Regions from separate parts of the Acidaminococcus sp. genome, predicted to be linked through region 2. Evidence: a T-box and tRNA genes for the amino acid it is inferred to sense, from the RefSeq annotation. Region 2 holds a T-box; the other holds one or more tRNA genes.
The links. A T-box is a leader RNA that pairs with one kind of tRNA and senses whether it is charged. The one in region 2 lies ahead of pheS (phenylalanine--tRNA ligase subunit alpha), so its partner is inferred to be a tRNA-Phe.
Positions count from the first base shown of each region.

Region 1: it has a tRNA-Phe gene. The T-box ahead of pheS (phenylalanine--tRNA ligase subunit alpha) is inferred to sense a tRNA for this amino acid. The anticodon was not compared.

Region 1 covers NZ_DBMBXK010000001.1:57,693-62,100, forward strand. Annotated here, with positions in the region: gene nusA (transcription termination factor NusA) at 1-1,027, opposite strand, end outside; gene rimP (ribosome maturation factor RimP) at 1,058-1,519, opposite strand; gene ACZOF8_RS00260 (phosphatase PAP2 family protein) at 1,973-2,485, opposite strand; tRNA gene ACZOF8_RS00265 (tRNA-Cys) at 2,546-2,619, opposite strand; tRNA gene ACZOF8_RS00270 (tRNA-Gly) at 2,629-2,703, opposite strand; tRNA gene ACZOF8_RS00275 (tRNA-Phe) at 2,713-2,788, opposite strand; tRNA gene ACZOF8_RS00280 (tRNA-Asp) at 2,791-2,867, opposite strand; gene ACZOF8_RS00285 (hypothetical protein) at 2,952-3,635, opposite strand; gene thyX (FAD-dependent thymidylate synthase) at 3,642-4,349, opposite strand; gene ACZOF8_RS00295 (Mini-ribonuclease 3) at 4,349-4,408, opposite strand, start outside.
Region 2 covers NZ_DBMBXK010000012.1:6,292-10,699, forward strand. Annotated here, with positions in the region: gene ACZOF8_RS08490 (ABC transporter ATP-binding protein) at 1-333, shown strand, start outside; gene ACZOF8_RS08495 (hypothetical protein) at 410-1,426, opposite strand; T-box leader at 1,519-1,713, shown strand; gene pheS (phenylalanine--tRNA ligase subunit alpha) at 1,750-2,772, shown strand; gene pheT (phenylalanine--tRNA ligase subunit beta) at 2,790-4,408, shown strand, end outside.

The sequences.
Region 1 (4,408 bases), on a different contig from region 2:
CCTGGGATTCGCTCTTGATGTCGATCTTCCAGCCGGTGAGTTTGGCGGCCAGACGGGCGTTCTGCCCTTCCTTGCCGATGGCCAGGGACAGCTGGTAGTCAGGGACCACCACCCGGCAGATCTTTTCGTCCTTGTCCGCCCGGGCGGAAACCACCTTGGAGGGGGACAGGGCGTTGGCCACATATTCTTCCGGATCTTCACTGTATTTCACAATGTCGATCTTTTCTCCCCGGAGTTCGTCCACAATGGCCCGTACCCGCATGCCCTTGGGTCCCACACAGGCCCCTACCGGATCCACGCTGGGATTGGTGCTGTGGACGGCGATCTTGCTGCGCATCCCCGGTTCCCGGGCCACACTGTCGATGACCACGGTGCCATCCTGGATTTCGGACACTTCCAGTTCGAACAGCCGCTTCAGGAGGCCGGGATGGGTCCGGGACAGGATGATCTGGGGACCCTTGGTGGTCTTCTTCACTTCCACCACATAGCATTTCAGCCGCTGATGGTAGTCGTAGGTTTCATGAGGGATCTGTTCGTTGGGCAGCAGCAGGCCTTCCGCCGTGCCCAGGTCGATGAACACATTGTGGCCTTCGATCCGCTGGACGGTACCGGTGACAATGTCGTTTTCCCGGTCAGAATACCGTTCGTACACCATCCCCCGTTCCGCTTCCCGGATCCGCTGGACGATCACCTGCTTGGCGTTCTGGGCGGCGATCCGGCCGAAGTTCTTGGGGGTCACTTCCGTTTCCAGGATATCCCCGGCCTGGTAGTGGGGATTCAGCTTCTGGGCGTCTTCCAGGCTGATTTCCGTAGTGGGATCCGTGACTTCCTCCACAATGTTCTTCCGGGCATAGACATGGATCTCCCCGGTTTCTTTATGCATGGAAACCCGTACATTCTGGGCAGAACCGTAGTTTTTCTTGTAAGCGGTAATCAGGGCTTCCTCCACTGCACTGTACAGTACGTCGGGAGAAATGCTTTTCTCCTTGGCCAGGAGCGCAATGGCTTTCACGAAATCCGCATTCACTTCAAAATTCCTCCTTAACAGTTGTATCCTTTAAAAATCGATATGGGGCCGGACCGAAGCGATCAGCTTCCGGTCGATGGCCAGTTCTTTCTTTTTGGCGTCTTCCAGCACCAGCTTTTCGGCGTCGTGGCTTTTCAGCACCGCCGTCAGCTGCTTCTTCCCTTCATAAGGAGCAAAGAAGGCCAGGTCCACTTTCTTGCCATAGTGGGCTTCCAGGTCCTTGTCCTTTTTCAGGGGCCGGTCGATCCCCGGAGAAGAGACTTCCAGGTAATACTTCTCCTTGATGAAGTCCTCCTCGTCCAGCTTCTTGGCCAGAGCATTGCTGACCGCCGAGCAGTCATCGATGTCGATGCCGCCCTCTTTGTCGATGAAGACCCGCAGGAACCAGTCCCGTTCCCGCACGTACTCCACATCCACCAGTTCCAGACCGGCCGCCTCCACAATGGGAGAGACCAGTTCCGTCACCCGTTCGGTGATTTTCTTTTTGTCCATTCAGGCACCTCTGCTTTTTTCTTCCTAGTAAACGAAAGAGCGGGTATCGAATACCCACTCTCTAAGGTCTGCCTCAGTTTTCTTATTTATTATAGCACCCCACGGGGAAAATGGCAACAAGCCCGATGAAACCGGGTATGTGTCAACGGTCGGCGGCCCTCCGGGCAACCCCCTTCCCTGCACACAAGAAGGCCCCAGATGCGCATTCTAGATTTCCTCCAGGCGCACGAGATGGGTCCAGATGCGTTGTCCCCGACTTCTTCCCTGCACACAAGAAGGCCCCAGATGCGCGAAAACACCCCACCTTTCGACCTTTTCCCTGGGCGTCAGAGTGGGTCAGATGCGCGAAAGGCGGAATTTGGAAGTTGGGCATAGTACAAAGTGGTACATGCCCGGCTTCCAAATTCCGCCTGACAAAGCAGATGGCCCGCTATGGCGCCCAGGGGTTATGCGTCAGCCCCACAAAGCCAATCCAGCTATAACCCCCACCACCATCCCCGCCCCCACATCAGTGGGATAGTGCACCCCGGCCAGCACCCGCACCAGGGCACTGATAAGGCTCACCAGGAGGAAAGCTGCCCCCACCGGCGGGTGAAAGTACAGATACGTCATGGCGATGATGGTGGAGGAAAACACATGGCGGCTGGGGAAGGATTCCCCCTGTTTGTTCCGAGGGATCAGGGGGGTAATGGGCCAGGCCTCATAGGGCCGGGGCCGGTTGATCCTGCTGCGGACCAGGGTAAGGAGCAGGAAAGAAATGGCCGGGATCCAGAAGGCCTTCCGGAGGCCGGGGCTGGCCATTCCCCCCTGGGTATAGAGCTGCCACAGGAGCAGAGGATAGGCGATGTACATCAGCACCACCAGAGCCCCGTTCAGAAGAAAAAGCCCCCGGACAGCCCAGGGCCGGCCCCGGAAAGGCCGGGTCAGCCGGGCATAGGTACGGTCATAATGGCGTTCGAAGTGCATGGGGATTCCTTTCTGTAAAAAAGGAGCTGTTGCGCATGCAACAGCTCCTTTTACTTCATTTGGAGGCGACGCCCAGAATCGAACTGGGGATAAAGGTTTTGCAGACCTCTGCCTTACCGCTTGGCTACGTCGCCATAAAAAATTGGAGCGGAAAACGAGATTCGAACTCGCGACCCCCACCTTGGCAAGGTGATGCTCTACCACTGAGCTACTTCCGCTTGAAGAAATGGTGCCTCAGCGCAGAATCGAACTGCGGACACAAGGATTTTCAGTCCTTTGCTCTACCAACTGAGCTACCGAGGCATTGGCGACCCAGGACGGACTCGAACCGACGATCTCCGCCGTGACAGGGCGGCATTCTAACCAACTGAACTACTGGGCCGTTGCGGCGTCTTCTTCAAGCGCCGACTTGTATAGTATACGAGAGAAGGAGAAAAAAGTCAAGGACTTTTTTCTCCTTCTCCGGTCAAATGGTATGATCCGCCTGGTCCACCTTTTTCAGGGTTTCTTCCAGGTGTTCTTTCAGTTTGCCTTCCAGCTCCTTGAGATTTTTGCTGTCAAAATCCATGGAGGCGTGGAATACGGAGTTGATCTTCACTTCCCCGAAGAACTGGTCCCGCAGCCGGTTGTACATGATGATCAGCTGGTCCATCCGGTCGAAGTTGGAATAGTCGATCATGATGATGGACCCGTTGATGTGCTCGATGGCGTTGGCGGGTTTGATGTACAGTTCAAAGGGGCCGATCTTTTCCGGCAGATGGTTCCCGTAGTCCCAGGCAAGGATTCCGTGTTCCGCCACCTGCTCTCCCAGGTTCACGCTGGTGGGGGCTTCCATGCTGTGGAGGATCCCGGGCAGGTAGGCCTGGACGTTTTTGGCGAACACATCCTTGTCCTTGTAGATGAACCGGATGTCCCGGTAGGAATTCATCCCCATGGTGTGGACCACGATATAGTCGAAGGTCTCGGAAGTGTAGATGATATCCAGCTTGGCCCGGAGTTCCGGAGCTTCATACCGGCAGATGGTGAGCACCTGGCCGTCGATGGTGTCCACCAGTTTCTTGGTGAACTTCCCCACCTGGTCCGGCAGCCCTTTGATGAAATCCCACTGACGGGTCTCCTGCTGGATCTCTTCAATCGGTTTGTACCCCATGGCCGGTTACGCCTTCTTTTCAGCAGCTCTGGCGGCGTCCTGGGCCAGGAGTTTTTCCAGCCGGCCGCAGCTCATTTTCCCTTCGTGGCAGACCCGGTCGCTTTCACAGGTGGGGCCGGCCTTTTCAAAGAGGATGGGAGCCACTTCCTTCACCTGCCGGAGCATTTCCCAGGCCAGGGCCCGGATCTCCCACTGGGCCCTGGCGCAGCACCGGAGCTGGAAGAAATGGAGCAGGCTCCGGGCGTTCATGGTGACCACGATCTTGGTTTCCGCCGCGTTGGGCAGGATGTACCGGGCATCTTCCGCCGGCACCCCTGCCTCCGTCCATTTGTTGTACAGGTCCTGGATCCGGCTGCACAGGTCCTCAAATTCCTTCTTGCATTCCGGCCGGGCTGCCAGGGTAGGCGGCAGGATGGTCTCGAAATCGTGTTCCTTCACATACCGCTGGCTCTGCTGGCTGTAGGAAGCGATCCGGTGGCGCACCAGCTGATGGGTCAGCACCCGGGACACCCCTTCGATGGCAAAGGTGAAGCTTACATGCTCAAAGGTAGAAGTGTGCCCCATCTGGCCCAGCCGGCGCACCAGGCTGGCCACTTCCTGGTCGGTCATCTTGGTTTCCAGTTCCGCCGCCCCGATGGGAGAATAGCAGAGCCGGGCGCTCATGGCCACGGTCCGGTCCGGTTCGGGAGTATAGCGGAGCAGTTTTACATGCATCATTTCTTTTTCTGTTTCCTTTCGTCCTCCATGGCCTGGCGGATCAACTCAAAGGACCG
Region 2 (4,408 bases):
GGAGATGGGTCGGTGACTGCGGACCAGACGGACCGGGCCCTGGAACTGGTGGGCCTGCAGGAGGCGGTGGACCGGCTGCCCCAGGGGAAGGACACCCCCATGGCGGACGGACTGTTCTCCCAGGGAGAACTCCAGCTGCTGAACATTGCCCGGGCCGTGGCCAAAGAACCCCGGCTGCTGCTCTTGGACGAAATCACTGCCAACCTGGACAGCCAGACGGAAGAAAAGGTACTGAAAGCCCTGGAAAGGGCCGCCCAGGGCCGCAGCGTCCTCAGCATCTCCCACCGGTTCTCCCGGATGATGGAAGGGCAGAGGATCATCAGGATGGGGTAACGGGCTGTCAATGGTCACTGGTCTCTGGACGATCCAGTGACCATTGACAAAAAAAGGTGCCCGGAGGCACCTTTTTTTAATATCCCAACTTTTTCTTCAGCTCTTCCATATCCTTTTCCGTCAGGAAGGGCCGGATCAGGCCCAGGTAGTATTCCGCTTCTTTTTCCCGGCCGGCTTTGTGACAGGCCTGGGCTCCTCCGGCGGCCAGCCGGAGGACTTCCGGATTGGGGCCCAGGGGGATGGCTTCCTTCTGGGCGAAGGCGGCCAGTTCTTCCCGGGTGGCCGGTTTCCCGTCCAGCTTCTGGTTTTCCGCCAGGGTCTGGAGCTGTTTTTTGGCTTCTTCCGAATCCTGGAAGTTCAGGCTCATGAGATAGGCGTACCGGGCTCCCTGCCAGTCTTCCTTATGGAGCAGCAGGGCTCCCTGGTTCCGGTAGCACCGGGCCAGGTCAGCAGGACGGAAGGCCTCACGGAACGCTTCCCGGTTCACCCGGCCGAAGCTTTCCCAGTCGGCCTCATCCTTCAGCACCGCCAGATAGGCCGCCCGCACCGGGGCGCTGGCCGGATCCCACCGGAGCCCTTTTTCCAGGGCCTTCCGGGCGTTTTTCAGGTTCCCCTGGGCCAGTTCCAGTTCCCCCTGGACCAGATACAGCAGGTGGAAGGGGAAGGGGGCCTGCTGGACGTTCTTTTTCGGCTGGTAAAACTGCTGGAACAGCACCATTTCCATGGGCTCTGCAAAGGACCGGAATTCCACTTCCGAATCCGGCTGGAACAGGGCGGAATGTTCCGCTTCCTGGATATGGGGGGCCAGCAGCTCCCGGGCCTTGTCAAAATCCCGGGCAGCGGTCAGCTTCCGGGCTTCTTCCAGATGAGCCCGGAATTTGTCGAAAGCCTGGCTGAACATGTCTGCAAAATGCTGGCGGCTTTCCTCCGGCATCAGCTTGTACAGCAGCTGGCTGCAGAACCGGGCGATTTCCCGGTGGAGAGGGTGGTCCCGGTACAGTTCCATGCACCCCTGCAGGTATTTGATGTCTTTCTGGGAGTTCCCGGTCAGGTTCTCCCGGATGGATTTTACAATGGATTCCAGTTGTTCCATGATTTTTCCTCCGATTCGTGGCAATGTATCTACTATTATACAGCCCTTGCCCCCTTCCTTCAACTGTGCTATAATGGTTCCATTCAATTCCATACCTTGCCATGAACAGGAGAGTACGCATTTCCGGAGGTCACAGAGAGTGGGGAGCAGGTGGGAGCCCCGTACGGAAAGAGATGGGGAAGTTCACCTGGGAGCAACCGGACTGAACGGAGTAGGCCCGGCGCCGGCAGCGTTATCGGCCAGATGAGTGAAAAAATAGGGTGGTACCGCGAACCTTCGCCCCTTGTGGGGATGGAGGTTCTATTTTTTTAGGAGGCGTGAACATGAGTGACAAACTGCAGGAACTGCGGGAGAAGATCCAGAAGGATCTGAGCGAAGTCAAAAGTGTGGAAGATCTGAAGAATATCCGGGTCCAGTACCTGGGCAAGAAGGGGGCTCTTACCTCCATTCTCCGGAGCCTGGGAGACGTGGCGGCGGAAGAACGGCCGAAAATCGGCAAAATGGTCAACGAAGTCCGGGCCAAGGTGGAACAGCGGATCAACGAACAGATGAAGCTCCTGGAAGCCCATCAGATGGAAGAAAAACTGGCCAGTGAAACCCTGGACTTTACCCTGCCGGGACGGAAACCGGCCCTGGGCCATCTCCATCCTGTGACCCAGACCCTCCGGGACATCAAGAAAGTCTTCATGCGCATGGGATTCGAAGTGGTGGAAGGACCGGAAATCGAAACGGACTACTTCAACTTTGAAGCCCTGAACCTGCCCAAGGACCATCCGGCCCGGGACATGCAGGACACCTTCTACATCACTGACGACATCCTGCTCCGGACCCAGACTTCCGGGGTACAGGCCCGCACCATGCAGAGCCGGGAACCCAACAGCCCTATCCGGATGATCTGCCCGGGCACCGTGTACCGGAACGACTATGACGCCACTCATTCCCCCATGTTCCATCAGGTGGAAGGGCTGGTGGTGGACAAGGACATTTCTCTGGCGGACCTGAAAGGGACCCTGGAACTGTTCTGCAAGGAAATGTTCGGGGACAGCGTAAAGATCCGGCTGCGGCCCAGCTTCTTCCCCTTTACAGAACCCTCCTGCGAAGTGGATATCAGCTGCGTCATGTGCGGGGGCAAAGGCTGCCGGGTGTGCAAGAACTCCGGCTGGCTGGAAATCCTGGGGGCCGGGATGGTGCATCCCAACGTGCTGCGGATGAGCGGCTACGACCCGGACAAAATGAAGGGCTTTGCCTTCGGGATGGGCGTGGAACGGATTGCCATGCTGCGGTACGGCATCGACGATCTCCGTCTGTTCTTCGAAAATGACCTGCGGTTCATCCGTCAATTCTAAGAGGGAGGCAAAGAGATATGTTAGCTTCTATTAATTGGTTGAAACAATATGTGGATATTCCCGTAACGCCGGAAGTGCTGGCGGACAAACTGACCCGGGTGGGCCTGGAAGTGGAACAGGTGATCCATCTGGGAGAAGGCCTGGAAGGGGTCATCACCGGGAAGGTGGCCCAGATTGAACGGCATCCCAATTCTGACCATCTGTGGATCTGCCAGATGGACCTGGGCGGGGATGCTCTGGTCCAGATTCTCACCGGGGCCCAGAATGTGCACCAGAACGACTTGGTGCCTGTAGCCGTGGTGGGCTCCCATCTGCCCAATGGCATGACCCTGAAACCGGCCAAGATGCGGGGCCTGGATTCCAACGGCATGCTGTGCAGCGCCGGGGAACTGGGCATCGACGCCAAACTGCTGCTGCCGGAACAGCGGGACGGGATCTTCATCCTGCCGGAAAGCACCCCCATCGGGGTGGATGTGAAGAAGCTGCTGGGGCTGGACGATGTGGTACTGGATATCGACCTGACCGCCAACCGCAGCGACTGCTTCAACATGCTGGGCCTGGCCCGGGAAACTGCCGCCGTGCTGGGACAGACCCTGCGCCTGCCCAAACTGGCCACCAAAGACGAAGCCGCCGGGAACGTTGCTGACTGCGCCAAAGTGGAAATCGGCTGTCCGGACCTGTGCACCCGGTTTGCCATGCGGATGGTGAAGGATATCCAGGTGACGGAATCTCCGGAATGGATGCAGAAACTGCTCCGGGCTGTGAACATCCGTCCCATCAACAATGTGGTGGACGTGACCAACTATGTGATGATGGAACTGGGCCAGCCCATGCATGCCTACGACTATGACACGGTGAAGGACCACACCTGGATCGTCCGCCGGGCGGAAGAAGGGGAGACCCTGGTGACCCTGGACGGCCAGAAACGGGACCTGAACCCCAACATGATTGTCATCGCCGATCCGGAAAAGGCCATCGGCCTGGCCGGTGTCATGGGGGGCCTGGCTACGGAAGTCACCGGCAAGACCGTAAACGTCATGCTGGAATCCGCCACCTTCTACGGTCCCAGCATCCGGCACACCTCCAAGGACCTGGGCCTGCGCAGTGAAGCCTCCCAGCGGTTCGAACGGGGCGTGGACACCATCCGGGACCATGACGCCCTGGACCGGGCCGTCCATCTGCTGGAAGAAATGGGGGCCTGCAAGGCCGTAGCCGGTGTGGTGGAAGACTACCCGGTGCCCCAGGAACCGGTAAAGATCAAGGCGGTGCCGGAAGCCCTCCGCCGGCGGATCGGCACGGAAGAAATCACCGACGAACAGATGCGGACCATACTGGAAGGGCTCCGGTTCCAGGTGGAACCCCAGGCCGACGGCAGCTGGCTGGTGACCGTCCCCACCTGGCGGAACGACTGCACCTGCGATGCGGACCTTTCCGAAGAAGTGGCCCGGATGTACGGCTATGACAAGATCCCCTCCACCCTGCCCCAGCTGGATATGGCCCGTGGGGGACAGGCTCCCATGGAAGATGTAAAGGACAAGGTACGGAACTGGCTGGCTGACGCCGGACTGGACGAAGTGATGACCTACACCTTCATCAACGCCGGGGACTTTGACAAACTGGGCCTGGTTGCCGAAGA